3 regions of the Streptomyces sp. NBC_01294 genome follow, and region 1 is predicted to be linked to each of the others. Evidence: riboswitches for the same ligand, from Rfam matches in the RefSeq annotation. Region 1 holds a riboswitch; each other region holds the start of a gene.

Region 1 (9,937 bases):
AGGCGCGCATCCAGATGCCGAACGTGACCGGCCCGGCGGCCAAGGGCTACTGGCCGGCGTTCTGGATGCTCGGCACCCCCTACCGGGGCAACTGGTGGAACTGGCCCGGCATCGGTGAGATCGACATCCTGGAGAACGTCCAGGGCATCAACACCGTCTGGGCCACCCTGCACTGCGGCACGAGCCCCGGCGGCCCCTGCAACGAGACGTCCGGCATCGGCGGACAGCAGGTGTGCCCGGGCACGAGCTGCCAGGCCGGCTTCCACACCTACGCCGTGGAGTGGGACCGCTCGACCGCGGTCGAGGAGATGCGCTTCTCCGTCGACGGCATCACCTTCCACACCGTGCGGGCGAACCAGGTGGACGCGGCCACCTGGACCAACGCCACGAACCACGGCTACTTCATCATCCTCAACGTGGCCATGGGCGGTGGCTTCCCCGACGCCTTCGGCGGCGGTCCCGACGCGGGCACCGAGCCCGGCCATCCCATGGTCGTCGACTACGTGTCCGTCCTCCGGTCGACCGGAGGCACGACCCCGCCCACCACACCGCCCACCACACCGCCGACGACGCCTCCCACGACGCCCCCGACCACCCCGCCGCCCGGCAACCGCGACGCGTACACCGCGATCCAGGCCGAGTCGTACGACGGCCAGGCGGGCGTGGTCAAGGAGACCACCGCGGACACCGGCGGCGGCCAGGACATCACGACGATCGGCAACGGCGACTGGGCGCTGTTCAGGGGCGTCGACTTCGGTTCCACACCGGCGAGGCAGTTCTACGGGCGGGTGGCGAGCGGCGCGGCCGGCGGGGTCAGCGGGCTCGTCGAGGTACGGCTCGGCAGCCGGACCTCGGCGCCGGTCGGGAGCTTCTCGATCGCGGGCACCGGCGGGTGGCAGAGCTGGCGCACCGTCCCCGCGAACCTCACCGCGGTCACGGGCACGCACGACGTCTACCTGACCTTCACCAGCGGCCGGCCCGCCGACTTCGTGAATGTCAACTGGTTCGGCTTCGGGCACTGAGCGGATCGCGGCCCGCCGGGTCCCTGTCCTCGGACGGGAGGGACGGGACACGGCACGGGGCGCGGGGCACGGGTGCGGCGCGGATGTGGCGACACCACTCGCCCCACCCGCGCCGCTTTCCCGCGTCTCCGGCGCACCCTCTGCCCTGGAGACCTGCCGGGGCCCCTCAGCCCCGGCCGTACGTGTGGAACCCGCGGCCGCTCTTGCGGCCGAGCAGACCCGCCTGCACCATCCGCCGGAGCAGCGGGGGCGGCGCGTACAGGGGTTCCTTGAACTCCTGGTACAGCGACTCGGCGATCGCCTCGACCGTGTCCAGGCCGATCAGGTCGGCGAGCTTGAGCGGTCCCATCGGGTGGGCGCAGCCCAGTTCCATTCCGGCGTCCACGTCCTCGGCACTGGCGAACCCGGACTCGGCCATCCGGATGGCGGCGAGGAGGTAGGGGACCAGCAGGGCGTTGACGACGAAACCGGCCCGGTCCTGGGAGCGGACGGTCGTCTTGCCCAGGGTGTCGCGGGCGAAGGCCTCGACGACGGCGAGGGTGTCCTGCGAGGTGTGGAGGGAGGACACGACCTCCACGAGGGGCAGGACGGGGACCGGGTTGAAGAAGTGCAGGCCCACCACCCGGTCCGCCCGGCCGGTGGCCATGCCGAGCCGCATGACCGGGATCGCGGAGGTGTTCGTGGCGAGGATCGCCTCCGGATCCTCCACGATCTTGTCGAGGCGGGTGAAGACGTCCACCTTGGCCTCGGGGTTCTCCGTGACGGCCTCGATGACGAGCCGGCGGTCGGCGAGGTCCTCCAGGTCGCCGGTGAAGACGAGCCGGGCGAGGGCGTCCTCGGCGGAGATCCGGTCCAGTTTGCCCCGCTGGACGGCGCGTTCCAGGGAGACGGCGACACGCTCCCGGGCGGCCCGGGCGGCGGCGGCGTCCGACTCGGCGACTACGGTGTCGAGCCCGGCGCGGGCGCACACCTCGGCGATGCCCGCGCCCATCTGGCCGCCGCCGACGACCCCGACGCGCTGGATGCGTGCCGCCGGCCGCACGGGGGCGCTCACGCGTTCACCCGCGCGTCGGCGCGGCGGACGAGGTGGCGGGTGTAGGCCTCGGGGGTGAAGAAGGCCGGGAGCCGGACCGACAGGGCGGTGTCCACGAAGACCTCCCGGGCTTCGGCCGCGAGCGCCTGCGGGTCCTCGTCCTGCAGCGCCGTGCATTCGGCGTCCAGGAGGTCGGTCACGGTCCCCCGGTCGACCCGGTCGTGGCGCAGCCACTGCCAGATCTGGACGCGGGCGATCTCCGCGGTCGCGGCGTCCTCCATCAGGCCGTACAGGGCGACGGCGCCGCTGCCGCGCAGCCAGGCGTCGAAGTAGCGCAGGGCCACGGCGACGTTCGAGCGGACGCCCTCCCGGGTCGGGGGCATGCCGATCCGGCGTACGGACAGCAGGTCGGCGGCCGTGACCTCGACGTCCTCGCGCATCCGGTCGGTCTGGTGCGGCCGGTCGCCCAGGACTCCGTCGAAGACCTCGCGGCAGACGGGCACCAGCCCGGGGTGGGCGACCCAGGAGCCGTCGAAGCCGTCCTCGGCCTCCCGCTCCTTGTCGAGGCGGACCTTCGCGAGGGCGGCGGCGTTGGCCCCCGCGTCGCGGCTGGGGACGTGGGCGGCCATGCCGCCGATCGCGTGGGCGCCGCGCCGGTGACAGGTGCGGACGAGCAGTTCGGTGTAGGCGCGCATGAAGGGGGCCGTCATGGTGACCTTGGCCCGGTCGGGCAGCTGGAAGTCGGTGCGGTGGCCGAAGGTCTTGATCAGGCTGAAGAGGTAGTCCCAGCGGCCCGCGTTCAGTCCCGCGCTGTGTTCGCGCAGCTCGTAGAGGATCTCCTCCATCTCGAAGGCGGCGGTGATCGTCTCGATGAGGACGGTGGCGCGGACCGTGCCGCGGGGGATGCCGAGGAGTTCCTGCGCGTGGAGGAAGACGTCGTTCCACAGGCGGGCCTCGTACCGGTTCTCCAGCTTGGGGAGGTAGAAGTACGGGCCGTACCCGGCGTCGATCTGGCGCCGCGCGCAGTGGAAGAAGTACAGGCCGAAGTCGACGAGCGAGGCGGACACGGGCCGGCCGTCGATCTCCAGGTGCTCCTCGGTCAGGTGCCAGCCGCGCGGGCGCACCATGACGGTCGCGAGGTCGGTCCCGAGGCGGTACTCCTTGCCCTCGGGGGTGGTGAAGTCGATGCGCCGTTCGACGGCGTCGAGCAGGGTGAGCTGGCCGCCGACGATGTTGGTCCAGGTGGGGGCGGTGGCGTCCTCGAAGTCGGCCATCCAGACCTTGGCGCCGGAGTTGAGGGCGTTGACGGCCATCCGGCGCTCCGGCGGGCCGGTGATCTCGACCCTGCGGTCGGTGAGGCCGGGTGCGGGCGGCGCGACCCGCCAGTGGGGGTCCTCGCGCAGCGCGCGGGTGGCAAGCGGGAAGTCGAGCGGGGTGCCGCCGGCCAGGTGGCCCGAGCGGCGGCGGCGCTCCTTGAGGATCTCCAGGCGGCGGTCGGCGAACGCGGCGTCGAGCCGGCCGATGAACTCCAGGGCCTCGGGTGTCAGGATCTCCTCGTGGCGCTCACCCGGTGCGCCGAGAACCCGGACACTGCTGGTCAGAGGCGAGAGGGACATGCGGTTCTCCTCAGCGGGGGCGGTGGGTGCCCGAGGGGAAGTCCCTCGGGCACCCGGCGGGCCATGGCCGGCAGGACTGACGGCGCGGACTAGTGGAACTGCTCTTCCTCGGTGGAGCCGGAGAGCGCGGTGGTGGAGGAGGCCGGGTTGACGGCGGTGGAGACCAGGTCGAAGTAGCCGGTGCCGACCTCGCGCTGGTGCTTGACGGCCGTGAAGCCCTGCGCCTGGGCGGCGAACTCGCGCTCCTGGAGGTCGACGTAGGCGGTCATGCCCTGCTCGGCGTAACCGCGGGCGAGGTCGAACATGCCGTGGTTGAGGGAGTGGAAGCCGGCGAGGGTGATGAACTGGAAGCGGTAGCCCATCGCGCCCAGCTCCCGCTGGAACTTGGCGATCTCGTCGTCGTCCAGCGCCGCCTTCCAGTTGAAGGACGGCGAGCAGTTGTAGGCGAGCATCTGGTCCGGGTACCGCGCGTGGATCGCCTCGGCGAACTCGCGGGCCTGGGCGAGGTCCGGGGTGCCGGTCTCGACCCAGATCAGGTCCGCGTACGGGGCGTAGGCGAGGCCGCGGGCGATGACCGGCGCCATGCCGTTCTGCACCCGGTAGAAGCCCTCGGCGGTGCGCTCGCCGGTGGCGAACCGCGCGTCGCGCTCGTCGACGTCGCTGGTCAGCAGGTTCGCGGCGAGGGCGTCCGTGCGGGCGATGACCAGGGTGGGGACGTCGGCGATGTCGGCGGCGAGGCGGGCCGCGTTGAGGGTGCGGATGTGCTGGGAGGTGGGGACGAGGACCTTGCCGCCGAGGTGGCCGCACTTCTTCTCGGAGGCGAGCTGGTCCTCGTAGTGGATGCCGGCCGCGCCCGCCGCGATCATCGCCTTGGTCAGTTCGAAGGCGTTGAGCGGGCCGCCGAAGCCGGCCTCGGCGTCGGCGACGATCGGCGCCAGCCAGTCGGTCCCCCCGTCAATCGAACTGGTCGTGCCGCCCTCGGCGGTGGCGATCTGGTCGGCGCGCAGCAGCGCGTTGTTGATCCGGCGCACCACCTGCGGGACCGAGTTGACCGGGTACAGGCTCTGGTCCGGGTAGGTGTGGCCCGCCTGGTTGGCGTCGGCGGCGACCTGCCAGCCGGAGAGGTAGATGGCCTGGAGGCCGGCCCGGACCTGCTGGACGGCCTGACCGCCGGTCAGCGCGCCGAGGGCGTGGATGTAGTCGCGTTCGTGCAGCTGGCGCCACAGTCGTTCGGCGCCGCGCCGGGCCAGGGTGTGCTCCTCGCGGACGCTGCCGGAGAGCCGCACCACGTCCTCGGCCGTGTAGGTGCGCTCGATGCCCGCCCACCGAGGATCGTCGGCCCACCGCTGCTTGAGCTGCTCGGCCGCCGCCGTCGTGTTCGCCGTTGCCATGACCGTCACCGTTTCCATCCGTCGCTTGTCTTGCCAATGAGCGGGGCATTGACTGCTGCGCATTGGCACTCTGTGCCTGTTCGGGAGATGCGGCCGCCGAACCCGGCTGCAGGCCGAAGCTGAGCAATGCTGCCGAGCCGCCGGGCGGAACGGCCGGGGACACCGAAATCAGGGCGTGAATCGGGCCTGGAAGTCCACCTCGGCTGCCGGGTCCGGCTGACCGCAGGACCGACTCTGGCACTGACACCGAGTGCCAACAAGGAAGTACATCTGCCAAGCTTTGCGAATCTTCGGAGCCGAAATTGCCAAGGTTGCGAAGCTCCTCGGCGGCGAAGGTCCACGTACCCTGACGACGCATTGACGCATGCCAACGGTGGAGGAGTGCGGTGAGCAAGACGTACGCGGGAGCGCGGCTGCGGCGGCTCCGCGAGGAGCGGCGGATGACCCAGGCCGACCTGGCACGGGTGCTGGCCATCTCCCCCAGCTACCTCAACCAGATGGAGCACGACTCCCGGCCGCTGACCGTCCCCGTGCTGCTGCGCCTCACCGAGGCGTTCGGGGTCGATCCGGGGTTCTTCTCGGAGCGCGACACCAGCCGCCTGGTCGCGGACCTGCGCGAGGCGCTCGCCAAGGAGGTCGCCGAGGCCCGCGTCTCCCCCTCCGACCTGGCCGAACTGGCCACCCGGATGCCTGCCGTCGCCTCGGTCCTGCTGGACCTGGGCCGGCGCGGCCAGCTCCTGGCCGAGCGCCTCGCCGACGCCGCCGACGGCCGGGACGCGGTGACGGACGCACCCCGCTCGCCCCACGAGGAGATCCGCGAGTTCTTCTACCGGCGGCAGAACTACCTGCACGAGACCGATCTGGCGGCCGAAGCCCTCGCCCGCGAGATCGGCATCCGCCCCGGTGACGTCATCCGCGCCCTGACCCGCCGGCTGTCCGATCGGCACGGCGTCAGGACCGCCCCGGATTCCGACCGGCTGCACCACTACGACGCGACCGCCCGGGTCCTGCACCTGTCGAACCGGCTGCGGCCGGGCCAGCAGGCGTTCCGGATGGCCACGCAGCTGGCGCTGATCGAGTACGGGGCCGAACTGGACCGGCTGGCCACCGAGGACTTCCCGCCCGGCTCCCCCGTGCACGCCCTCGCGCGGATCGGCATCGCCAACTACTTCGCGGCCGCGCTCATCCTCCCGTACACGGCCTTCCACACCGCCGCGGAGGAGTTCCGCTACGACATCGAGCGGCTCACCGACCACTTCGGGATCGGCTACGAGACGGTCTGCCACCGCCTCAGCACCCTGCAACGGCCCAGGCTGCGCGGGGTTCCCTTCTCCTTCGTCCGGGTGGACCGGGCCGGGAACATGTCCAAGCGGCAGTCCGCCACCGGATTCCACTTCTCCCGCGCGGGCGGCACCTGCCCGCTGTGGAACGTGTACGAGGCCTTCGCCGCGCCCGGTCGCATCCACGTCCAGGTCGCCGCCATGCCCGACGGGCAGCGGTTCCTGTGGACCGCCCGCGCCGTCACCCGCCACCGCGGCGGCTGGGGCGAGCCCGGCAAGACCTTCGCGATCGGGCTCGGATGCGAGATCCGGCACGCCTCCCGGCTCGTGTACGCCGACGGGCTCGACCTCGACAACACGGCGGCGGCCACGCCCATCGGCATGGGCTGCAGGCTCTGCGAACGCCTCGACTGCCCGCAGCGGGCCGTCCCGCCGCTCGGCCGGGTCCTGGCCGTCGACGAGAACAGCAGCACTTTCATCCCGTACCCGGTGACCAGGAACTCCGCCCCGGCCCACGGCTGACGGACGCCGGCGCGCGGCAGGGGGGTCTGGACTTACTAGGACGTCCAACTATATGTTCGCCGCACAAGGTCCGCGGTGCAGGGAAGCCGGTGAGAAACCGGCACGGTCCCGCCACTGTGACCGGGGAGTGTGCTGCCATCCACACGCCACTGACGAGGTCTGTCGGGAAGGCGGGCGGCACGCGGTGATCCGGGAGTCAGGATACCGGCCGCGGAACGTTCCGTGTTGTCCACGAGGATGGAGCAGACACGCATGGCACCGGTTTGTACCCAGGACCCTGGTGATCCGGCGGAGCGCGCGCACACCTGCGCACGCTCGTAGTTCTCACGGCCTTCCCCAGCGGCGCACCCCACCGGGCGCGTTCGCCGGTCCGCCGTGCCATCCCCGGATCCAACCTGACGAGAGCAGGCACCCATGGTCCGTGAACTCACCCATTTCATCGGCGGCAAGCACACCACCGGAACATCCGGACTCTTCGCCGACGTGTACGACCCCAACACCGGCACCGTCCAGGCCCGCGTCCCGCTCGCCGGGCGCGCCGACACCGAGGCGGCCATCGCGAACGCCGAGGAGGCGCAGGCGGATTGGGGCCAGTGGAACCCGCAGCGCCGCTCGCGCGTGCTGCTGCGCTTCCTCCAACTGGTCGAGGGCGAGCGGGACTCCCTCGCCCGCATGCTGTCGGCCGAGCACGGCAAGACCGTCGCCGACGCGCACGGTGACCTGCAACGCGGCCTGGAGGTGGTCGAGTTCGCCGCCGGCGTCCCGCACCTGCTGAAGGGGGAGTTCACCGACAACGCGGGCACGGGCATCGACGTGCACTCCCTGCGCGCGCCGCTCGGCGTGGTCGCCGGGATCACCCCCTTCAACTTCCCGGCGATGATCCCGCTGTGGCAGGCCGCACCGGCTCTGGCCTGCGGCAACTCCTTCATCCTGAAGCCCTCGGAACGGGACCCGTCCGTACCGCTGCGGCTCGCCGAGCTCTTCCTGGAAGCCGGCCTGCCGCCCGGCGTGCTCAACGTGGTCAACGGCGGCAAGGAGGCCGTCGACACCCTCCTCGAAGACCCCCGCGTGCAGGCCCTCGGCTTCGTCGGCTCCACCCCGATCGCCGCGCACATCTACGCCACCGCCGCCGCCCACGGCAAGCGCGCCCAGTGCTTCGGCGGCGCCAAGAACCACATGATCGTGATGCCGGACGCCGATCTCGACCAGGCCGTGGAGGCGCTCATCGGCGCCGGATACGGGTCGGCCGGCGAGCGCTGCATGGCCATCGCCGTGGCCGTCCCCGTCGGCGAGGAGACCGCGGACGCGCTGGTGGCCAAGCTGAAGGAGCGCATCGCCACCCTGCGCGTCGGCCGCTCCGACGACCCCGAGGCAGACTTCGGGCCGCTGGTGAGCCGTGACGCGCTCGACCGGGTCAACCGCTACGTGGGCATCGGCGCCACCGAGGGAGCCGAACTCGTCGTCGACGGACGCGGGTTCACCCTGGCCGGGCACGAGAACGGCTACTTCGCCGGCGCCACCCTCTTCGACCGGGTCACCCCCTCGATGCGGATCTACCGGGAGGAGATCTTCGGGCCGGTGCTGTCCGTCGTACGGGCCGCCGACTACGAGGAGGCACTGCGCCTGCCCACCGAGCACCCGTACGGCAACGGCGTCGCGATCTTCACCCGCGACGGCGACACCGCCCGCGACTTCACCCGCCGGGTGGGCGCCGGCATGGTCGGCGTCAACGTGCCGATCCCCGTCCCGGTGGCGTACCACACCTTCGGCGGCTGGAAGCGGTCCGGTTTCGGGGATCTGAACCAGCACGGACCGGACTCCATCCGCTTCTACACCCGGACCAAGACCGTCACCTCGCGCTGGCCCTCCGGGGCCAAGGAGGGCGCGAGCTTCACGATCCCGACGATGGGATGAGCGCCGTGACCACCCTCACCGAGGACCAGCTCGCCCTCGCCGAGGTCACCCTCGACTTCGCCCAGGAGCACCTGGCCCCGTACGCCGTCGCCTGGGACCGGGACAAGCACTTCCCCGTCGAGGTCATCCGCCGGGCCGCGGTCCTCGGTCTCGGCGGCGTCTACGTGCGGGAGGAGCACGGCGGTTCGGGGCTCGGCCGCGCCGACGGCGTCCTCGTCTTCGAGACCTTGGCCACCGGCTGCCCGTCCATCGCCGGCTACCTCTCCATCCACAACATGGTCGCCTGGATGATCGACCGCTACGGGGACGCCGCGCAGCGCCGCCGCTGGCTGCCGGGCCTGTGCTCGGCCGACTCCCTGGGCAGCTACTGCCTCACCGAACCCGGGGCCGGCTCCGACGCGGGAGCCTTGCGCACCCGCGCCGAGCGGAACGGCGACCACTACGTGCTGACCGGCGTCAAGCAGTTCATCTCCGGCGCCGGGGCCGCCGGGGTCTACATCGTCATGGCCCGCACCGGCGAGAGCGGGCCCGGCGGGATCTCGGCGTTCGTCGTCGCACGCGAGGACCCCGGGGTCTCCTTCGGCCCCAACGAGCACAAGATGGGCTGGAACGCGCAGCCCACCCGCCAGGTCGTCCTCGACGGCGTGCGCATCCCCGCCGACCGCCGGCTCGGCGCCGAGGGCGACGGCTTCCGCATCGCCATGAACGGCCTCAACGGCGGCCGGCTCGGCATCGCCGCCTGCTCGCTCGGCGGCGCCCAGAGCGCCCTGGACCGCAGCCTGGTCCACCTCGCCGACCGCGAGGCCTTCGGAGGGCGGCTCCTGGACGCCCAGGCGCTGCAGTTCAGGCTCGCGGACATGGCCACCGAACTGGCCGCCGCCCGCGCGCTGGTCCGGCAGGCCGCCGAGGCCCTCGACTCGGACGATCCGCTGGCCCCCCGGCTGTGCGCGATGGCCAAGCGTTTCGCCACCGACACCGGCTACACCGTCGCCGACCGGGCTCTGCAGCTCCACGGCGGATACGGCTACCTCGGCGAATACGGCATCGAGAAGATCGTCCGCGACCTGCGCGTCCATCAGATCCTGGAAGGCACCAACGAGATCATGCGGGTCATCGTCGCCCGCGGACTCACGGAGACCCTGCGATGACCCACGCACCC
Region 2 (9,937 bases), 7.5 Mb from region 1:
CGGCGTGGGCGGCGCGACAGGTCGCCCAGGTCCGCGATGACCCTGCCGGGCGGACGGCCTTGATGGAGCGCTGCTATTCCGGCCCGTTCGGCAAGGCGCCCCAGCACCTGCCGTTCCGCCGGGCCGCGCTGTCGTTCATGCGCTGGCAGGTACGGCGGGGCGTGCTGCGGCCGGCGTCCGGCGACCTGCCAGGCAGTCCGTGGTGGCGTGAGGTGAACGAACGCATTCTCCGGGACGGCTGCGAGGCGGTGGGGCTCAGCGGCGGACTTGCGGGGCCGCCCTCCTCGCGTACGGTCGACCACTGGCTGTCCTTCGCCGAACGCCCCACCGCCCGGGCCTGGTACCGGGCGCACAACGGGAGCGTGGTAGCCGCCTACCTCGAGAACCGCGGCCTCGCGGAGGCGGAGAACGAGAGCGAGCGGTTCTTCATGAACGTCGTCCTCTGCCGCGTGCTCTACGCCCACACCCTCGTCGCGGCGCCCCGGATCTCACTCGGGCCGCTGCGTCCGCTCGCCCCGTTCCTCGGTGATCCGAGGCTGGGCATGACCGGGATCTTCCTGCAGCTGTCGCGGGTGCTCCCCGACGAGTACCCGCTCCGCGGCACGGTGCAGTGGCACCTCGACAGGGAGATCGGGTTCGGCCGGCTCCTCGATTTCGGGGTGATCGTTCCGCGCCTGCAACAGCTCTACGAGTGGTCGGCTCACGAACTCTCCGCGCCGGGCCTGCTCGGCTGCGTCCGTGAAGGAGCCCCGATCTACGCCTGGCCGTTCGACGACCGGCACGTCTGGCAGCCTCCGCGCTCCTTCGCCCTCCGGATGGTCCACCGGACGCTCCCGCCCGCACGACTCGCCCCGCCGCCCGGTCCGTAGCCACGGCCGCGAGCCGCGGAGGACGCGCCGTACGGACGGACGTGCCGTACAAGTCGTCCCGTACGGACGTGCCGCGCAGGGCGCGCCGTTCGGGCGGACGCCCTGTCAGAACCCCTGATGGCGAAGCCCGCTCCGGTGGAGCCGCCCCCGGACGCCCGCTGTCGGTGCCACCTGTCAGTATCGCGGACAACCCGCCTCGAGGAGACCCATGGGCACCTGGGACGTCGGCCCCTTCGACAACGACACCGCGGCGGACTTCTGCGGCTCCCTCGACGAGACCCCGGAAGCCGGCCGGCCCGGCCTCGTGCGGGACGCGCTCGTCCGGGTCCTCGACGCCGGCGACCCGCTCGATCAGCACCTGGCGGTCGAGGCGGTGGCCGCCGCGGCCCTCGTCGCCGCCCAGTGCCCCGGTGGCCGTCCCCTCACCAGCGCCTACGCGCCGGACCTGCCCGTCCCGGAGCTCCCGGCCGACCTGCGGGACACCGCCGTCCGCGCCCTGGACCGGATCACGGCCCCGCCGTCGGAGCTGCGGGAGCTCTGGGAGGAGACCGACCGGTACCTCCACTGGCTGCGCAGCCTGCACCTGCTGCGCCGGGTCCTCACCTTCCCGGCAGCGCGACCGGTGGCCGACTCCTGGGCCAGGATCGACGCGTGGATGCGACGGCACTCCCCCGCCTCCTACGCCCTGCTCGCGCCCCCGGCCGATCACGCCGAGGTCGAGGCCGCGCAGGAAGCGATGGGGATACGTTTCCCCGCCGACCTGCTGGACTCACTGGCCTGCCACAACGGGATCACCGAGTGGGACAACCTGCTCCCGGGCCGACCGCCCCTGTCCGTCGCGGGGATCCTCGGCCACTGGCAGATGTGCGTCGAGATCGCCGGGGACGACCCCGACCTGACCGAGGCCTCCGAGTGGAACGACGAGCCCTGGTGGCACCCGCAGTGGATCCCCTGGGCCCAGAGCGACGGCGACTCCGACGTCATCGACATGCGCGAAGGGCCCGGCCAGGGCCGCCTGGGCAGCGCGTCGCACGGCGACACCGGCCACTTCGACGACGGCTGGCCCTGCCTCGCCACCTACCTGACCGCGGTGGCCGATGCCTTCGAGCACGGCTCCGAGGTCGACGGGGCCGTCCCCTTCCTGACCACGCAGGGCACCGTGTGGTGGGACGGATCCGGCACGACCGACCTGAACGGCGAACCCCTCACACCCGCCCCGCGATCGCACGGGCAGGCCGCCGCGCACCGCGGAGGGCGGTGAGGCCTTTCGTTCGCCGGGTCCGTGATCCTGGAGGCATGCGTGCCGCCCGTCTGATCCGTATGGCCCTGCTCATCCAGTCGAGCCCCGGCCTGACCGCCGCCGCTCTCGCCCGCGAGCTGGACGTTTCCGAGCGGACGGTGATCCGCGATGCCCAGGCCCTGCAGGAGGCCGGCATCCCCGTCCGGTCGGAGCGCGGCCGGACCGGCGGCTACCACCTGGCCCCCGGCTACCGGACCCGGCTGACCACGCTGCATCCGGCCGAGGCGGAAACCCTGTTCCTGTCCGGGCTGCCGTCGGCCCTGCGGGACCTGGGACTGTCGGACGCGGCGGACACCGCCCGGCTGAAACTGACCGCCACCCTGCTCCCGTCCGTACGCGCGGCCGCCGAGGCGTCGGTACGCCGCTTCCACCTCGACGCCCCGGCCTGGTTCCGCGAGCCCTCCGCACCCGAGCTGCTGCCGGAGCTGGCCCGCGCGGTGTGGTCGGACCGGACCGTCGAGCTGTCCTACGCCCGGCCGGGCCGGGACGGCTCGCCGCCTTCCGCGGTGTCGCGGGTGGTGGACCCGTACGGGCTCGTCCTGAAGGCCGGCACCTGGTACGTCGTGGCACGTCTCCGTACCGGGGACGGGGATGGGGATGGGGACGCCGCTGGGGAGGGGCGCGACGGCGATTGGCGCACGTACCGCGTCGACCGTGTCACGGCCCTGGCGCCCGCCCCCGGCGTCCAGGAGCCGTTCGTACGCGATGCGGCCTTCGACCTGGCCGCGCACTGGGAGGCGCGCTCGCACGACTTCGCCCGCGCGCTGTTGCGCACCACCGTCACGGTGCGGCTGACCGCGTGGGGGCTGCGCCGGCTGCCGGCCGTCGTGGACGGAGCCGCCGTCGAGGACGCGCTGGCCTCCGCGAGCGCCCCGGACTCCGCCGGTCTGGTCACCCTCGACCTGACCGCGGAGTCCGAGGAGGTCGCCTTCGACCAGCTGGCCGGGCTCGGCGCGGACGCCGAGGTGCTCGCCCCGGCCTCCCTGCGCGCCCGCTTCCGTGAGCGCGCGGCGGCCCTGGCCGCCCTCTACCGGCCGGAGCCGAAGGGCGCGGAAGGGGCGAAGGGGGCAGCCGGGGCGAAGGGTCAGCGGTAGTCCTCGGCGGAGGCTTCCCTGCCGCCGTGGATGACGTCCTCGAAGTAGGCCCAGGCGTCCGGGCGGCTGCCGTCCGCGTCCCGCACCCCGTAGGTCTTCGCGAGCTCCCCGCTGGAGGTGGACTTCCCGTTCCAGCGGGCGGCCCGGCCGGGATCGGCGGCCAGCGCGGCGACCGCGCGGGCCAGGTACTGCGGGGACTCGGCGATGGCGAAGGCCGGCTCCCGGGCGATCGCGTCGCGCCAGTTCTCCTCGCTCACCCCGAAGTGGGCGAGCATCTGCTCCGAGCGCAGGAAACCCGGCGAGACCGCGACCGCCGTACCCCCGTACTCCGCCAGCTCCTGGCCCAGCCCGAACGCGAGCCGGATCGGGGCGTTCTTCGCCAGGTCGTAGTACATGTTCTCGCGGTAGCGGCGGTTGGAGCGCGCCGTGCCGTCGGTGACCTCCACGTGCAGCGGCGCGTCCGAACGGATCAGCAAGGGCAGCAGCAGCGCCGCGGTGATCACGTGAGAGCGCGCGCCGAGTTCCAGGATGCGCAGGCCGTCGGCGAGGGGGGTCTCCCAGCTCTTCTTCCCGAATACGGAGCCGGCGAGGAGGTGCTCACCGCCCCACAGGTCGTTGACGAGGATGTCGAGCCGCCCCTGTTCCCGGTCGATCCGCTCGACGAGGGCGCGTACCTGGTCCTCGTCGAGGTGGTCCGTGGGCACCGCGATGCCGGTGCCGCCGGCCGCGGTGACCAACTCGGCTGTCTCCTCGATGGTTTCGCTCGTCCGGCCGACCTCGCTGGCCCGGGTACGGGTGGTGCGGCCGGTGACGTACACGGTGGCGCCGGCCCGGCCGAGCTCGACGGCCTGGGCGCGTCCGGCACCGCGGGTGGCCCCCGCCACGAGCGCGATCCGGCCGGCGAGCGGGCGCCGCGGGTGGTCGGGGCCGGCGTTCCGGATGGTGATGTCCTCGTTGCTCATGTCATCCATCGTTCACGCCAATCCCGACAGATCCTGTCACCCTTTCTCCGCACCTCGCCGATCACCCGACGCCGCGCGCCGTCGGCCGTACGCCACCCGAGGCGTGCCGATCAGCACCCATCCTGGCGGCTACCTCGCCGGCGGACCGGAGGGTCCGCGTCCCGGTCACCGTCGTCGGCGGCAAGCCGAAGTCCCTGACGGTCCATCTCGTACGACGACGGCTACACCTGGCGCAGGGCCCCGGTCGCGTCCGGCGCGGTGACGGTGAAGAACCCGCCGAAGGGCGGCCACGTGTCCCTGCGGGGCACGGTGACCGACGCCTCGGGCAGCAAGTCGGAGATCACGATCACCCGGGCCTATCTGACGGACTGATCGCCGCGGCCCGGTCGCGCACGGAGGCTCGTCGGGCTCCGTGCGCACCGGGCCCGCACTCGTGCCTCCGGGTGCGGGGCCCGTACTCCGGCCTCCGGGTGCGGGGGCCCGTACGCGGGTCCCCGCACCCGGAGGGGATCAGGCGCCCCAGCGCAGGGCGATCGTGTCGCCCACGTTGATCACCTTCTCGCGGAGCGCGCCGGCGAAGGCGGAGCCGTCGACGCTCACCTTCCAGGTGTTGCCGCCGCTGTTGGCCTTGCCGTTGACGTTAGTGATGGTGCCGGTGCCCGACGAGGGGGTGACGCCGGTGACACAGCCCGACGGGGTGGCGCCGCTGGTCGCCGCGTTCAGGACGTCGCCGAGGGTGGTGGTCGTACCGGTCGGCGTGAAGGCCACCGAGCAGACCTTGAGGTTGCCGGCGCCGTCGTCGACGGTCAGGGCGAGCTTGGTGGCGGTGCCGGCGGTCAAGGTGGACTGCGCGACCCACTGCGGGGCCCCGGGGGTGACCGGGACGGGCGGGGCCGTGGTGAATCCGCCACCGGCCACGGCGCGCAGCGCGTCGATCGACGCGTAGGCGGTCGGGGTGGTGTCGGACGGCTTGTACTTGAAGCCGCCCGCCGGGTTGTACTGGTTGGCGATCAGGAAGTCGATCGGGGTCTTGCCGTTGACGGTGAGGAAGTCACCGGTCTGCGGGTTGATGCTGCAGGCGTTGAGGCCGGCGACGCCCCAGCCGTTGGAGCTGGTGTTGACCCCGTACAGGGAGTTGAAGGCACCGGAGTTGGCGACGAGCTTGCCCTTGAGGAAGTTCTTGGCCTGGACGACGTCGGTGTCGGTGTTGGGGACGCCGGAGACGCAGAGGGCGGCCATCGCGGCGCCGGTCATGTCGACGTCGCTCGCGGAGTTGAGGACGGTGGGGTTGCCCTCGGCCTTCTGGTAGGTCCAGCCGCCGTCGACGTGCTGGTTGGCCCGGATGCGCGTGACCATCGAGTCGGTGAGTGCCTGCGGAACACGGGCGCCGCCGGCCTGGGTCTTCGCGCCGCCCAGGGAGAGGGCCGCGAAGACGGTGCCGTTGAAGTTGCCGGACGGCCCGAAGTAGCCCGCCTCGGCGGTCTGCCAGTACGAGTAGACGTGCGCGATGAGGTTGCGGGAGGCCGACACGCGGGCCGGGTCGATGCCCGCGGCGTACGCGTTCAGGGTGCCGCGCTCGTAGTCGGTGACCACCGGTGCGCCGGAGGGCCAGCCCGCGGTGGACAGAAGGTTGCGGTAGACGGTCCGGGCGTTCTTCGTGGTGTCCCCGCCGGGGGCGACGTCGACGACCGCGGTGCCGGCGGCGGCGAAGGTGCTGAACGCCCACTCGTTGGACAGGCCGGAGCCGGCGTACGAACCGTCGGCCGCCTGGAGGGACTTGAGGTAGGCGACGCCGTTGGTCTTCGACGTGGCGATCTGCGCCGGCGACGAGGTCGCGAAGGCGGGCAGCGCGGTGAGGGCGAGGGCGCCGAGGGCGGCGGGCACCGCGAGCGCGAGGCGGCGGGGCGTGCGGGGACGGGGCGTGCGGGGACGGGACATGGCCTGCTCCTGGAATCGGCGGACGCCGGCCACTGCCTGGACACGCCGCAAGGAGCCCGCTCACGGTGGCGGGGCAGGGGCATGGCCGGAGAGCCGCCGTCCGGAACGCGTGGTACGGCTTCTGTGGTGCATCGCCGGATGGGCATTCGGGCTCGGAAACGGCCCCCGCCGTCCCACACCGCTGCGCGTCAGCTCCGGCATCGCACCGGATTCCCCCACGTGGCAGCCCAGGACGCTACCCGAGTGATCAAGGGACCGCCAGCCACCGGATCCGTGACGCGGACCGCCTCCGCCCGGGGCTGGTCCGCTGAGACTCAGGCCACCTTGACGCGTCGTCGGGATCCGTGTTGCACTCCGCCTGATAACTGCTCAGCACCAGGGGAAGCCGGTCGAATTCCGGCGCTGTCCCGCAACCGTAGGCCCGGTTCTTCCCGGGCGAGCCGGAATGCCTGGTGTTGGGCCACAGTACGAAGAGCGCCGTCGCGGATTGCGGTGTGGTCGTCGCAGCCTCTCCATGGCCTCAGGCCGTGCAGGGGCGCATCGCCACGTACGCAGCCGCCCGGCAGAGACGAGGGCTGCGGTGGGGACCGAACAGCAGGCAAAACGGCAATCGGGGACGAGACGGCGGCTCCTCTCCCTCGTGACCGCGACCTTCCTGACGCTCGGTGCGGGAGTGGCCCTCCTCACGGTTCCCTCGTCCGCCAACGCCGACCCGATCGAGCAGTGCACGGCCACCACCGGCGCCGTCGTCGCCGTCGACTTCGGACCCTTCGGCGGCAAGGTCGAGCGCGGCTGCGACACCACGCCGACGACCGGTTACGAGCTGCTGCACACCGGCGGCTTCACGACCGAGGGCACCGTCCACGACGGCCCGGCCTTCATCTGCCGCATGGGCAACGGCTCCTTCAACTCCGGTACGCAGTACCCCACTCCGGACAAGGAGGACTGCGTCCTCACCCCGCAGGCCACCGCGTACTGGTCGTACTGGATCGCCTCGCCCGGTCAGAAGAACTGGACCTACAGCCCGCTCGGTGCCATGTCGCGCACCCCGAAGCCCGGTGACGTGGACGCCTGGGTGTTCGGCGGCACCGACATCGGCGGCACTTCGGGCAAGCCCACCTTCTCCCCCGACGACGTGCGCGCGGGCGGCGGCGCCCCCTCACCGGACCCGACCGGGCCGACCGTGCCGCCGACCGTTCCGCCGGGCGCGGTCGACGTGGCCGCCGCCACCCGCTGGCTCACCGGGAAGCTGACGGACGGGGAGCGCGTCGTCGACGAGGGCTCCACCACTCCGAACCACTTCCTCACCAGCGAGGTCGTATTCGCCCTGGCCGCCACCGACAGGGAGAGCCCGGCGGCCCGGAAGGCCGCCGACTTCCTCGCCACGCCCGAGCAGACGGACGCGTACGCCTACCCGGCCGGCAAGGACGGGATCCCCGACGCCGGCGCCGCCGCGCGCCTCGCGCTCGTCGCCGAGGCCACCGGCAAGGACCCCCGTGCCTTCGGCGGCCACGACCTGCTCGGCGACCTCGTCAAGTACGTCTGCCCCAGGGACATCGGTGACGGTGAGACCGTCGAAGGCTGTCTGACCAGGGGGGACTTCCGGACCACCGGCCAGGCCGACGCCCAGGCCATGGCCGTCATCGCCCTCCTCAACGGTGGCGTGACGCCTCCCGCCGACGCCGTGAACCGGCTGAATGGCCTGCAGTGCGAGGACGGCGGCTTCACCGGCATCCTCATCCGCGCCGGCGAATGGTGCGACAGCGACGCGAGCTCCACGGGCCTGATCGCCCTGGCCCTCAAGCGGGCCGGCGGCCACGACGCGGCCGTCGAAAGGGCGCGGGCCCAGCTCAAGAAGTCCCAACTGGCGAGCGGCGCCTGGCCCTCCGCCTCCTTCATGACCACCGGCAGCCCGGCTTCCACCGGTTGGGCCGCCCAGGCCCTGCGCGCCCTCGGCGACGCCGGCCACGCGGACGCGGGCCTCTCGTGGCTCTCCAAGCACCAGTTCCCCGAGGGCGGTTTCGGCTTCGAGGCGGACGACACCGCATCGCGCGTGTTCGCCACCGTCCCCGTCGCCGTCGCGGGTGCCAAGAGCGACCTGGTGGCCCTGACGGGCAAGAAGGCCGACCCGACGCCGACGCCGACCGAGCCCAAGCCGACGCCCACGGATCCCAAGCCCACACCGACCGAGCCCAAGCCGACGCCCACCGAACCGAAGCCCACACCGACTGAACCGAAGCCCACGCCCACCGCCCCCAAGCCGACGGTCCCGCCGGGCGACGGACCGGACATCAAGAAGGGCGTGGCGTACCTCACCGCCCCCAAGCAGCTGATCCAGGGCCGCTACTACGAGAGCGAGCCCGGTGGGGGCCGTGCCGACTACGGCATGACCATCGACGGCGCCTACGCCCTCGCGGCCACCGGCGGTGACAACGCGACGCTGCGCAACATCGTCGACTTCTTCGACAAGGGCGGCAAGGACGCCCAGAACCGCGGCATCCACGACTGGACCCTCGTCGGCACGAAGTACGCGTCCGGCGGCTCCATCGGCAAGGCCGCCGTGCTCGCCGAGGCCGTGGGCCGCGACCCCCGCAACTTCGGCGGCCAGGACCTGATCTCCGCGCTCGCCAAGATCACCTGCCAGGCCAAGACCTCGACCCGCCAGGAGTGTGCGTCCAAGGGCAACTACGCCTACGCCACCTCCGTCTTCAAGCAGTCGCTCGGCGTCATCGCCCAGGTCCGCGCCGGCGAGACGGCCGCCGCGGCCGAGCCGATCGCGTACCTCAAGAGCCTCCAGGACCCCTCCGGCGGCTGGGTCAGCCTGATCGGCGAGCCCAGCACCACCGAGGTCGACTCCACCGCCATGGCCGCCATGACCGTGGACCTGCTGCCCGACGCCGACTCGCAGCGTGCCGTGGACCAGGCGCTGGCCTGGCTCGCGGCGCAGCAGAAGGCAGACGGCGGTTTCGAAGGCGCCTCCGGGAACTCCGTCAACTCCGCCGCCCTCGCCATCCAAGGGCTCTCGCTGGACGCGGCCAAGTACAGCGCCCAGATCGCCAAGGCCCGCACGTTCCTCGCGAGCCAGCAGAACGCCGACGGCGGCTTCAACGTCGCCAAGGGCAGCCAGCCCGGTTCCGACGTCCGGGCCTCCACCCAGGCCATCAGCGGCACCACCGGCGTCTCCTTCGGCACCCTCACCCGCAGCCTGGACGGCACCACCCCGCAGCCCGTCCCCAGCTCCACGGCCACCTCGGGCGGCACCGGTGGTACGAGTGGCAGCGGTGGTACGGGTGGTACGCCGGTCATCGTGACGCCCGGCGAGACCACGGGCGGCGCGGGCAGCGGCGTCGCCGTCGCGCAGGGCGGTCCGGGCGGTCCGGGCGGTCCGGGCGGTCCGGGCGGTCCGGGCGGTCCGGGCGGCAACCTCGCCTCCACCGGCGTCCAGGTCGGTGTGCTGGCGGGTACCGCAGCCGCGCTGACGCTGGCCGGCTGGCGCCTCGTCGTCATGGCGCGCGCACGCCGCAACCCCGCGGAGGCGGACCGATGAACTCCCGCTTCATGCGCGCCCTCGCCCGCGCAACGTCCGTGCTCGGACTGACGGTTGCGGCGTTCGCCGCCACCGCCGGCCCGGCCGGGGCCGCCCCGCAGCCGATGGGCCAGTGCACGACCTCGTCCGGTGTCGTCCTCGCGGTGGACTTCAGCCACTGGGGCGGGCCCGTCTACCGCTCCTGCGGCACCGCGCCCACCACCGGCTACGAACTCCTGAACCAGGGC
Region 3 (9,937 bases), 150 kb from region 1:
AGGGCCCGACGCCGCCCGTGATGAGGGCGGAGGCGAAGAGCGAGGTGCAGCCCAGGGTGAAGCCGAAGCCGGGGCCGTAGACGCGGCCGGCCAGGACGAGGATGAAGAACACCGTCTCGATGCCGGCGGTCCCCGCGCCCAGCGGGCGGATGGCGGCGTTGACGGCCGACAGGACACCCAGCATCGCCAGGGCCTTGGAGTTGATGCCGCCCTCGGCGATCTCGGAGATCACCACGCACAGCACGATGACGAGCAGGACACCGAAGATCAGGGGCGGCGCGTAGTTCGAGCCGAACTTGCCCGGGGCGACGAGGAACGGCCAAAAGAACGCGACGACCCCGAGGAAGGCCGCCATGCCGATGACGATCCCGGCCCGGGCGCGGATGCGGATGGCCGCGGTGTACGTGCTCACGCGTCCGGGTCCGTTCCGTCGGCGGGGAGTACGGCGGCCAGCTGGTCCACGGTGAGGAAGGGCAGCGGGGCCAGGATCTTCGCGGTCTGCGGGGCGAAGACGGGGGAGGCGACGATGACCTCGGTGGTCGGGCCGTCGGCGACGACGTCACCCTCGGCCATGACCACGACGCGGTCGGCGGCCCGGGCGACGAACTCCACGTCGTGCGTGGAGATCACCACGGCGCGCCCCTCGGCGGCCAGGTCGTCGACGATGCGGATCAGTTCGCCCTTGGCGCGGTAGTCGAGTCCGCGGGTGGGCTCGTCCAGCAGCAGCACCCGGGGGGCGGCGGTCAGCTGGATCGCGAGGACGAGGGCGAGCTTCTGGCCCTCCGACAGGTCGCGGGGGTGGGTGGTGTCGGGGATGCCGGGAGCCAGTCGGTCCAGGATCGTGCGGGCCCGGATCCCGTCCGCCGACACCCCGGACTCGGCGTCTGCCTGGTCGAGTTCCTGCTTGACCGACTCCAGGTAGAGGAGGTCGGTTGGGGTCTGCGGGACCAGGCCGACCAACTGCCGCGCGTCCGCGGCGGAGAGCTTCTGCGGATCCCGCGGTTTCGGGCCGTCGGGAGCACCGACGGCCACGGAGCCGGCCTTGCGGGGACCGGACCCCTGGAGGGCCCACAGGAGGGAGGACTTGCCGGAGCCGTTGCGGCCCATGAGCGCGGTGACCTCGCCTCCGTGCAGGGTCAGATCGACCTCCCGTACGGCCGGCACGCCGTGGTAGGCGACGGTGACGCCGCGCGCGGTGAGCAGCTCCGTGCCGTCCGCGGCGGGAGCGGGCCGTACCGGCGGGGGAGCGGCGCCGGCCAGCCGGGTGCGCAGCGGTGCCGCGGCCCGGCGGGCGTCGCGGATCGAGAGGGGGAGCGGGTTCCAGCCCGCGGCGCGGCCGAGCTCCACGATGGGCGGGGCGATGGAGGACGTACGGAAGATCTCGGCGGGCGTACCGGAGACGACGCGGCCGTCGCCGGGGAGGTGGATGACGCGGTCGGCGTACTGGACCACGCGTTCCAGACGGTGTTCGGCGAGCAGGACGGTGACGCCCAGGTCGTGCACGAGCCGGGTGACGGCGGCGAGCACCTCCTCCGCCGCGGTCGGGTCCAGGGCCGAGGTGGGCTCGTCGAGGACCAGGATCCGGGGGTGGGCGGTGAGGACCGAGCCGATGGCGACACGCTGTTGCTGCCCGCCGGAGAGCTCGTGCAGGGCGCGGTGGCGGAGGTCGGCGAGGCCGAGGAGGTCGAGGGTCTCCTCGACGCGTTTGCGCATGGTGGCCGGGGGGACCGCCAACTGTTCCATGGCGTAGGCGAGTTCCTCCTCGACGGTGTCGGTGACGAAACCGTCGAGCGGGTCCTGTCCCACGACGCCGACCACATCCGCGAGTTCGCGCGGCGGGTGGTCGGCGGTGTCGCGGCCGTCGACGAGGACGCGCCCGTAGAGAGTGCCGCCGGTGAAGTGCGGGACGAGCCCGTTGACGGCGCCGAGCAGGGTGGACTTGCCGACGCCGGTGTGGCCGACGACGAGGCAGAGTTCGCCCTCCTCGACGGTCAGGTCCACGTCGCGCAGCACGGGTTCGGCCGTGTCCTCGTACTGGACGGTGACCTGGTCGAAGTGGATCACTTGGGTTCCTCGGTGCGCTGTACGGGGGCGGTCGATCGGGCGGGAGCGGCCGGTCGGGCGGGGGCGGCCGGGGGCGGTGCCAGGAAGCCGGCGGTCCCGGCGAGGAGGATCGCCGCGGCGGGTACCAGCGGCAGCGCGGGCCAGCTGAGCGGGTAGATGGACGGGTTGAGCTCGGCGGCGTTGAAGCCGGCGTTGCTGAAGAGGAGTACCGCGGACAGGACGCCGCAGCCCGCGACGGCCCACTCCGCGGCCCGCCAGGGGTCGGGCCGGTAGGTGGTGCGGGTGATGCGGCGGCCGCCGAGGCGGAGTCCGGCGAAGCACAGCAGGGCGCCCGCGCCCATGGCGGGGAGCCCGAGCAGCTTCGGCGCGGTGGCGTCGAGGAGGCCGTACGCCCCGGCGCACAGGCCGCACATGCCGAGCAGCATCAGGGCGCCCGTCAGACGGCGGGAGCGGCGGGTGGCCGTGCCGGCGCGGCCGTAGCCGCGGGAGTCCATGGCAGCGGCCAGCCGCAGGGACCGCTCCAGGGCGTCTTCGAGGACGGGGACGATGATGCCGCGCAGGGCCCGGAGCCCCTTGGCGCGGCCGGCCCGCAGCCGCTTGGCCCGGTGGACGCGCTGGACGCTCTGCACCAGCTGGGGTGCGACGCTGATGGACACGGTGACGGCGACCCCGAGTTCGTAGAGGGCGCCGGGCAGGACGCGCAGGGCCCGTTTGGGGTTGGCGAGGGTGTTGGCGGCGCCGATGCAGCACAGCATGCAGGCCAGGCGCAGCCCGTCGGTCGCGGCCGAGAGCAGCGCTTCCAGCGACACCGGCCCGCCGAGCTGGATGCCCGCGTACCAGTCGGGGGTGGGGATGTGGGGGAGGGAGAAGAGGAAGTGGTCGCGGGGCGTGATGCCCGTGGCGAAGACGGCGCGGAAGACGACGCGGATCGCGACGACGGTGAGCGCGAGGTAGAGGTAGTACTTGAAGCCCCGCGCCCAGGGGGCCTCGGTACGGCGCATGGTGATCACGTAGCCGAGGACCGCGAGGACGAGGAACAGCAGCAGCGGGTTGTTGGTGCGGCTCACCGCCGTGGCCAGGGCCAGGGCCCAGATCCACCACGCGACGGGATGCACGGTGCGGGGCAGACGGCGGCCGCCCGCATCCGGCGCGAGGCCGGACGCGGGCGGCTTGGCCGCGGCCGTGATGGTGCGTGACACGCGGCTACTCCGCACGACGGCGGCGCTTGGCCGCGAACACGGCGGCGGCGCCGATCAGCAGCACCAGCGCTCCGGTGGCGACGGCGGGCAGGTACGAGCCCGCGTCGTGCTGGGTGTCGGCGGCGGGCGCCGCGTCGACGACCGCGGGGCCGGGTGCGGGCGCGGCCTCGGCGGGGGCACTGGACGAAGGTGGCGCGGAGGGCGTGGGCGAGACGCTCTCGGAGGGGCTCGCCGAGGCCGAGGGGCTTTCCGAAGCCGTGGGGCCGGGCGCCGTGGTCGGCGGCGGCGGGTTCTCCGGTTTGGGGCCCGTGTTGACGCTCGGGGGGAGGGGAGCGGCCGTGCGGGTGTCCTTGGGCGCGGGCCCGCCGGTCGGCCTGGTGTTCTTGGCGCGCAACTGGTCGGGGGTGACCGTGGGTTTGCCCTCGGTGCCCTCGATGTTCGTGCCGCCGAAGATCCACAGGTCGACGCTGCCGGGCTTCGGCTTGTAGAGCATGGCGCCGAGCTGGCTGTACTCCCAGGTGTTCTGGCCGGGGTTCGCGTGCCAGTACGACCAGTAGGCGGAGGCGGGCGGGGTGAGGACGCAGTCGTCCTGCTGCGGGGTCGGGTACTGCTTGCCGCCCTGGTGGCCGCTGTAGCCGATCCGGCAGATGAAGGCGGGGCCGTCGTGGCCGGTGCCGGTGGTCGCCCAGCCGCCCTGGTTCAGGAGTTCGTAGCCGGTGGTGGGCGCGGTGCCGCAGGAGCGGTAGACGGGCCCGCCCCAGTGGCTGAAGTCCACCGCGAGGACGACACCGGACGAGGTCGTGCACTGGCCCATCGGCTGCGGGGCGGCCCCGGCCGGGCCGGCGGTGGCGGCGAACGCCGCAACCGTCAGTCCGAGCACGGACGTTGCGCGGGCGAGGGCGCGCATGAAGCGGGAGTTCATCGGTCCGCCTCCGCGGGGTTGCGGCGTGCGCGCGCCATGACGACGAGGCGCCAGCCGGCCAGCGTCAGCGCGGCTGCGGTACCCGCCAGCACACCGACCTGGACGCCGGTGGAGGCGAGGTTGCCGCCCGGACCGCCCGGACCGCCCGGACCGCCCGGACCGCCCGGACCGCCCGGACCGCCCTGCGCGACGGCGACGCCGCTGCCCGCGCCGCCCGTGGTCTCGCCGGGCGTCACGATGACCGGCGTACCACCCGTACCACCGCTGCCACTCGTACCACCGGTGCCGCCCGAGGTGGCCGTGGAGCTGGGGACGGGCTGCGGGGTGGTGCCGTCCAGGCTGCGGGTGAGGGTGCCGAAGGAGACGCCGGTGGTGCCGCTGATGGCCTGGGTGGAGGCCCGGACGTCGGAACCGGGCTGGCTGCCCTTGGCGACGTTGAAGCCGCCGTCGGCGTTCTGCTGGCTCGCGAGGAACGTGCGGGCCTTGGCGATCTGGGCGCTGTACTTGGCCGCGTCCAGCGAGAGCCCTTGGATGGCGAGGGCGGCGGAGTTGACGGAGTTCCCGGAGGCGCCTTCGAAACCGCCGTCTGCCTTCTGCTGCGCCGCGAGCCAGGCCAGCGCCTGGTCCACGGCACGCTGCGAGTCGGCGTCGGGCAGCAGGTCCACGGTCATGGCGGCCATGGCGGTGGAGTCGACCTCGGTGGTGCTGGGCTCGCCGATCAGGCTGACCCAGCCGCCGGAGGGGTCCTGGAGGCTCTTGAGGTACGCGATCGGCTCGGCCGCGGCGGCCGTCTCGCCGGCGCGGACCTGGGCGATGACGCCGAGCGACTGCTTGAAGACGGAGGTGGCGTAGGCGTAGTTGCCCTTGGACGCACACTCCTGGCGGGTCGAGGTCTTGGCCTGGCAGGTGATCTTGGCGAGCGCGGAGATCAGGTCCTGGCCGCCGAAGTTGCGGGGGTCGCGGCCCACGGCCTCGGCGAGCACGGCGGCCTTGCCGATGGAGCCGCCGGACGCGTACTTCGTGCCGACGAGGGTCCAGTCGTGGATGCCGCGGTTCTGGGCGTCCTTGCCGCCCTTGTCGAAGAAGTCGACGATGTTGCGCAGCGTCGCGTTGTCACCGCCGGTGGCCGCGAGGGCGTAGGCGCCGTCGATGGTCATGCCGTAGTCGGCACGGCCCCCACCGGGCTCGCTCTCGTAGTAGCGGCCCTGGATCAGCTGCTTGGGGGCGGTGAGGTACGCCACGCCCTTCTTGATGTCCGGTCCGTCGCCCGGCGGGACCGTCGGCTTGGGGGCGGTGGGCGTGGGCTTCGGTTCAGTCGGTGTGGGCTTCGGTTCGGTGGGCGTCGGCTTGGGCTCGGTCGGTGTGGGCTTGGGATCCGTGGGCGTCGGCTTGGGCTCGGTCGGCGTCGGCGTCGGGTCGGCCTTCTTGCCCGTCAGGGCCACCAGGTCGCTCTTGGCACCCGCGACGGCGACGGGGACGGTGGCGAACACGCGCGATGCGGTGTCGTCCGCCTCGAAGCCGAAACCGCCCTCGGGGAACTGGTGCTTGGAGAGCCACGAGAGGCCCGCGTCCGCGTGGCCGGCGTCGCCGAGGGCGCGCAGGGCCTGGGCGGCCCAACCGGTGGAAGCCGGGCTGCCGGTGGTCATGAAGGAGGCGGAGGGCCAGGCGCCGCTCGCCAGTTGGGACTTCTTGAGCTGGGCCCGCGCCCTTTCGACGGCCGCGTCGTGGCCGCCGGCCCGCTTGAGGGCCAGGGCGATCAGGCCCGTGGAGCTCGCGTCGCTGTCGCACCATTCGCCGGCGCGGATGAGGATGCCGGTGAAGCCGCCGTCCTCGCACTGCAGGCCATTCAGCCGGTTCACGGCGTCGGCGGGAGGCGTCACGCCACCGTTGAGGAGGGCGATGACGGCCATGGCCTGGGCGTCGGCCTGGCCGGTGGTCCGGAAGTCCCCCCTGGTCAGACAGCCTTCGACGGTCTCACCGTCACCGATGTCCCTGGGGCAGACGTACTTGACGAGGTCGCCGAGCAGGTCGTGGCCGCCGAAGGCACGGGGGTCCTTGCCGGTGGCCTCGGCGACGAGCGCGAGGCGCGCGGCGGCGCCGGCGTCGGGGATCCCGTCCTTGCCGGCCGGGTAGGCGTACGCGTCCGTCTGCTCGGGCGTGGCGAGGAAGTCGGCGGCCTTCCGGGCCGCCGGGCTCTCCCTGTCGGTGGCGGCCAGGGCGAATACGACCTCGCTGGTGAGGAAGTGGTTCGGAGTGGTGGAGCCCTCGTCGACGACGCGCTCCCCGTCCGTCAGCTTCCCGGTGAGCCAGCGGGTGGCGGCGGCCACGTCGACCGCGCCCGGCGGAACGGTCGGCGGCACGGTCGGCCCGGTCGGGTCCGGTGAGGGGGCGCCGCCGCCCGCGCGCACGTCGTCGGGGGAGAAGGTGGGCTTGCCCGAAGTGCCGCCGATGTCGGTGCCGCCGAACACCCAGGCGTCCACGTCACCGGGCTTCGGGGTGCGCGACATGGCACCGAGCGGGCTGTAGGTCCAGTTCTTCTGACCGGGCGAGGCGATCCAGTACGACCAGTACGCGGTGGCCTGCGGGGTGAGGACGCAGTCCTCCTTGTCCGGAGTGGGGTACTGCGTACCGGAGTTGAAGGAGCCGTTGCCCATGCGGCAGATGAAGGCCGGGCCGTCGTGGACGGTGCCCTCGGTCGTGAAGCCGCCGGTGTGCAGCAGCTCGTAACCGGTCGTCGGCGTGGTGTCGCAGCCGCGCTCGACCTTGCCGCCGAAGGGTCCGAAGTCGACGGCGACGACGGCGCCGGTGGTGGCCGTGCACTGCTCGATCGGGTCGGCGTTGGCGGACGAGGGAACCGTGAGGAGGGCCACTCCCGCACCGAGCGTCAGGAAGGTCGCGGTCACGAGGGAGAGGAGCCGCCGTCTCGTCCCCGATTGCCGTTTTGCCTGCTGTTCGGTCCCCACCGCAGCCCTCGTCTCTGCCGGGCGGCTGCGTACGTGGCGATGCGCCCCTGCACGGCCTGAGGCCATGGAGAGGCTGCGACGACCACACCGCAATCCGCGACGGCGCTCTTCGTACTGTGGCCCAACACCAGGCATTCCGGCTCGCCCGGGAAGAACCGGGCCTACGGTTGCGGGACAGCGCCGGAATTCGACCGGCTTCCCCTGGTGCTGAGCAGTTATCAGGCGGAGTGCAACACGGATCCCGACGACGCGTCAAGGTGGCCTGAGTCTCAGCGGACCAGCCCCGGGCGGAGGCGGTCCGCGTCACGGATCCGGTGGCTGGCGGTCCCTTGATCACTCGGGTAGCGTCCTGGGCTGCCACGTGGGGGAATCCGGTGCGATGCCGGAGCTGACGCGCAGCGGTGTGGGACGGCGGGGGCCGTTTCCGAGCCCGAATGCCCATCCGGCGATGCACCACAGAAGCCGTACCACGCGTTCCGGACGGCGGCTCTCCGGCCATGCCCCTGCCCCGCCACCGTGAGCGGGCTCCTTGCGGCGTGTCCAGGCAGTGGCCGGCGTCCGCCGATTCCAGGAGCAGGCCATGTCCCGTCCCCGCACGCCCCGTCCCCGCACGCCCCGCCGCCTCGCGCTCGCGGTGCCCGCCGCCCTCGGCGCCCTCGCCCTCACCGCGCTGCCCGCCTTCGCGACCTCGTCGCCGGCGCAGATCGCCACGTCGAAGACCAACGGCGTCGCCTACCTCAAGTCCCTCCAGGCGGCCGACGGTTCGTACGCCGGCTCCGGCCTGTCCAACGAGTGGGCGTTCAGCACCTTCGCCGCCGCCGGCACCGCGGTCGTCGACGTCGCCCCCGGCGGGGACACCACGAAGAACGCCCGGACCGTCTACCGCAACCTTCTGTCCACCGCGGGCTGGCCCTCCGGCGCACCGGTGGTCACCGACTACGAGCGCGGCACCCTGAACGCGTACGCCGCGGGCATCGACCCGGCCCGCGTGTCGGCCTCCCGCAACCTCATCGCGCACGTCTACTCGTACTGGCAGACCGCCGAGGCGGGCTACTTCGGGCCGTCCGGCAACTTCAACGGCACCGTCTTCGCGGCCCTCTCCCTGGGCGGCGCGAAGACCCAGGCCGGCGGCGCCCGTGTTCCGCAGGCACTCACCGACTCGATGGTCACGCGCATCCGGGCCAACCAGCACGTCGACGGCGGCTGGACCTACCAGAAGGCCGAGGGCAACCCCACCGTCCTCAACTCCGCGAGCGACGTCGACATGACCGGCGCCGCGATGGCCGCCCTCTGCGTCTCCGGCGTCCCCAACACCGACACCGACGTCGTCCAGGCCAAGAACTTCCTCAAGGGCAAGCTCGTCGCCAACTCCGGTGCCTTCAACTCCCTGTACGGGGTCAACACCAGCTCCAACGGCTGGGGCGTCGCCGGCCTCAACGCCTGCAGCATCAACCCGCAGACCGGTGACTTCCTCACCGTCAACGGCAAGACCCCGATCGACTTCCTGATCGCCAACCAGTACAACCCGGCGGGCGGCTTCAAGTACAAGCCGTCCGACACCACCCCGACCGCCTACGCGTCGATCGACGCGCTGCGCGCCGTGGCCGGTGGCGGATTCACCACGGCCCCGCCCGTCCCGGTCACCCCCGGGGCCCCGCAGTGGGTCGCGCAGTCCACCTTGACCGCCGGCACCGCCACCAAGCTCGCCCTGACCGTCGACGACGGCGCCGGCAACCTCAAGGTCTGCTCGGTGGCCTTCACGCCGACCGGTACGACCACCACCCTCGGCGACGTCCTGAACGCGGCGACCAGCGGCGCCACCCCGTCGGGCTGTGTCACCGGCGTCACCCCCTCGTCGGGCACCGGCACCATCACTAACGTCAACGGCAAGGCCAACAGCGGCGGCAACACCTGGAAGGTGAGCGTCGACGGCTCCGCCTTCGCCGGCGCGCTCCGCGAGAAGGTGATCAACGTGGGCGACACGATCGCCCTGCGCTGGGGCGCCTGATCCCCTCCGGGTGCGGGGACCCGCGTACGGGCCCCCGCACCCGGAGGCCGGAGTACGGGCCCCGCACCCGGAGGCACGAGTGCGGGCCCGGTGCGCACGGAGCCCGACGAGCCTCCGTGCGCGACCGGGCCGCGGCGATCAGTCCGTCAGATAGGCCCGGGTGATCGTGATCTCCGACTTGCTGCCCGAGGCGTCGGTCACCGTGCCCCGCAGGGACACGTGGCCGCCCTTCGGCGGGTTCTTCACCGTCACCGCGCCGGACGCGACCGGGGCCCTGCGCCAGGTGTAGCCGTCGTCGTACGAGATGGACCGTCAGGGACTTCGGCTTGCCGCCGACGACGGTGACCGGGACGCGGACCCTCCGGTCCGCCGGCGAGGTAGCCGCCAGGATGGGTGCTGATCGGCACGCCTCGGGTGGCGTACGGCCGACGGCGCGCGGCGTCGGGTGATCGGCGAGGTGCGGAGAAAGGGTGACAGGATCTGTCGGGATTGGCGTGAACGATGGATGACATGAGCAACGAGGACATCACCATCCGGAACGCCGGCCCCGACCACCCGCGGCGCCCGCTCGCCGGCCGGATCGCGCTCGTGGCGGGGGCCACCCGCGGTGCCGGACGCGCCCAGGCCGTCGAGCTCGGCCGGGCCGGCGCCACCGTGTACGTCACCGGCCGCACCACCCGTACCCGGGCCAGCGAGGTCGGCCGGACGAGCGAAACCATCGAGGAGACAGCCGAGTTGGTCACCGCGGCCGGCGGCACCGGCATCGCGGTGCCCACGGACC

The links. Region 1 has a riboswitch for cobalamin ahead of OG534_RS02320 (CoA-acylating methylmalonate-semialdehyde dehydrogenase). Riboswitches for the same ligand answer to the same signal wherever they lie in the genome.
Region 2: it holds a riboswitch for cobalamin, as region 1 does, so the genes downstream of both, OG534_RS35840 (hypothetical protein) here and OG534_RS02320 (CoA-acylating methylmalonate-semialdehyde dehydrogenase) in region 1, are expected to answer to the same signal.
Region 3: it holds a riboswitch for cobalamin, as region 1 does, so the genes downstream of both, OG534_RS01600 (prenyltransferase/squalene oxidase repeat-containing protein) here and OG534_RS02320 (CoA-acylating methylmalonate-semialdehyde dehydrogenase) in region 1, are expected to answer to the same signal.

What each region holds. Positions count from the first base shown of each region.
Region 1 is NZ_CP108423.1:458,763-468,699, forward strand. Features, by position in the region: gene OG534_RS02295 (glycoside hydrolase family 16 protein) at 1-1,022, shown strand, start outside; gene OG534_RS02300 (3-hydroxybutyryl-CoA dehydrogenase) at 1,189-2,076, opposite strand; gene aceB (malate synthase A) at 2,073-3,671, opposite strand; gene aceA (isocitrate lyase) at 3,761-5,062, opposite strand; gene OG534_RS02315 (short-chain fatty acyl-CoA regulator family protein) at 5,449-6,864, shown strand; cobalamin riboswitch at 6,921-7,091, shown strand; gene OG534_RS02320 (CoA-acylating methylmalonate-semialdehyde dehydrogenase) at 7,279-8,778, shown strand; gene OG534_RS02325 (acyl-CoA dehydrogenase family protein) at 8,775-9,926, shown strand; gene OG534_RS02330 (enoyl-CoA hydratase/isomerase family protein) at 9,923-9,937, shown strand, end outside.
Region 2 is NZ_CP108423.1:7,915,645-7,925,581, reverse strand. Features, by position in the region: gene OG534_RS35860 (hypothetical protein) at 1-869, shown strand, start outside; gene OG534_RS35855 (DUF4259 domain-containing protein) at 1,078-2,130, shown strand; gene OG534_RS35850 (helix-turn-helix transcriptional regulator) at 2,166-3,263, shown strand; gene OG534_RS35845 (SDR family oxidoreductase) at 3,254-4,225, opposite strand; gene OG534_RS35840 (hypothetical protein) at 4,736-6,163, opposite strand; cobalamin riboswitch at 6,284-6,421, opposite strand; cobalamin riboswitch at 6,502-6,634, shown strand; gene OG534_RS35835 (prenyltransferase/squalene oxidase repeat-containing protein) at 6,744-9,710, shown strand; gene OG534_RS35830 (hypothetical protein) at 9,707-9,937, shown strand, end outside.
Region 3 is NZ_CP108423.1:305,044-314,980, reverse strand. Features, by position in the region: gene OG534_RS01620 (ECF transporter S component) at 1-355, opposite strand, end outside; gene OG534_RS01615 (ABC transporter ATP-binding protein) at 409-2,064, opposite strand; gene OG534_RS01610 (energy-coupling factor transporter transmembrane component T) at 2,061-3,263, opposite strand; gene OG534_RS01605 (hypothetical protein) at 3,268-4,185, opposite strand; gene OG534_RS01600 (prenyltransferase/squalene oxidase repeat-containing protein) at 4,182-7,148, opposite strand; cobalamin riboswitch at 7,258-7,390, opposite strand; cobalamin riboswitch at 7,471-7,608, shown strand; gene OG534_RS01595 (hypothetical protein) at 7,729-9,156, shown strand; gene OG534_RS01590 (SDR family oxidoreductase) at 9,667-9,937, shown strand, end outside.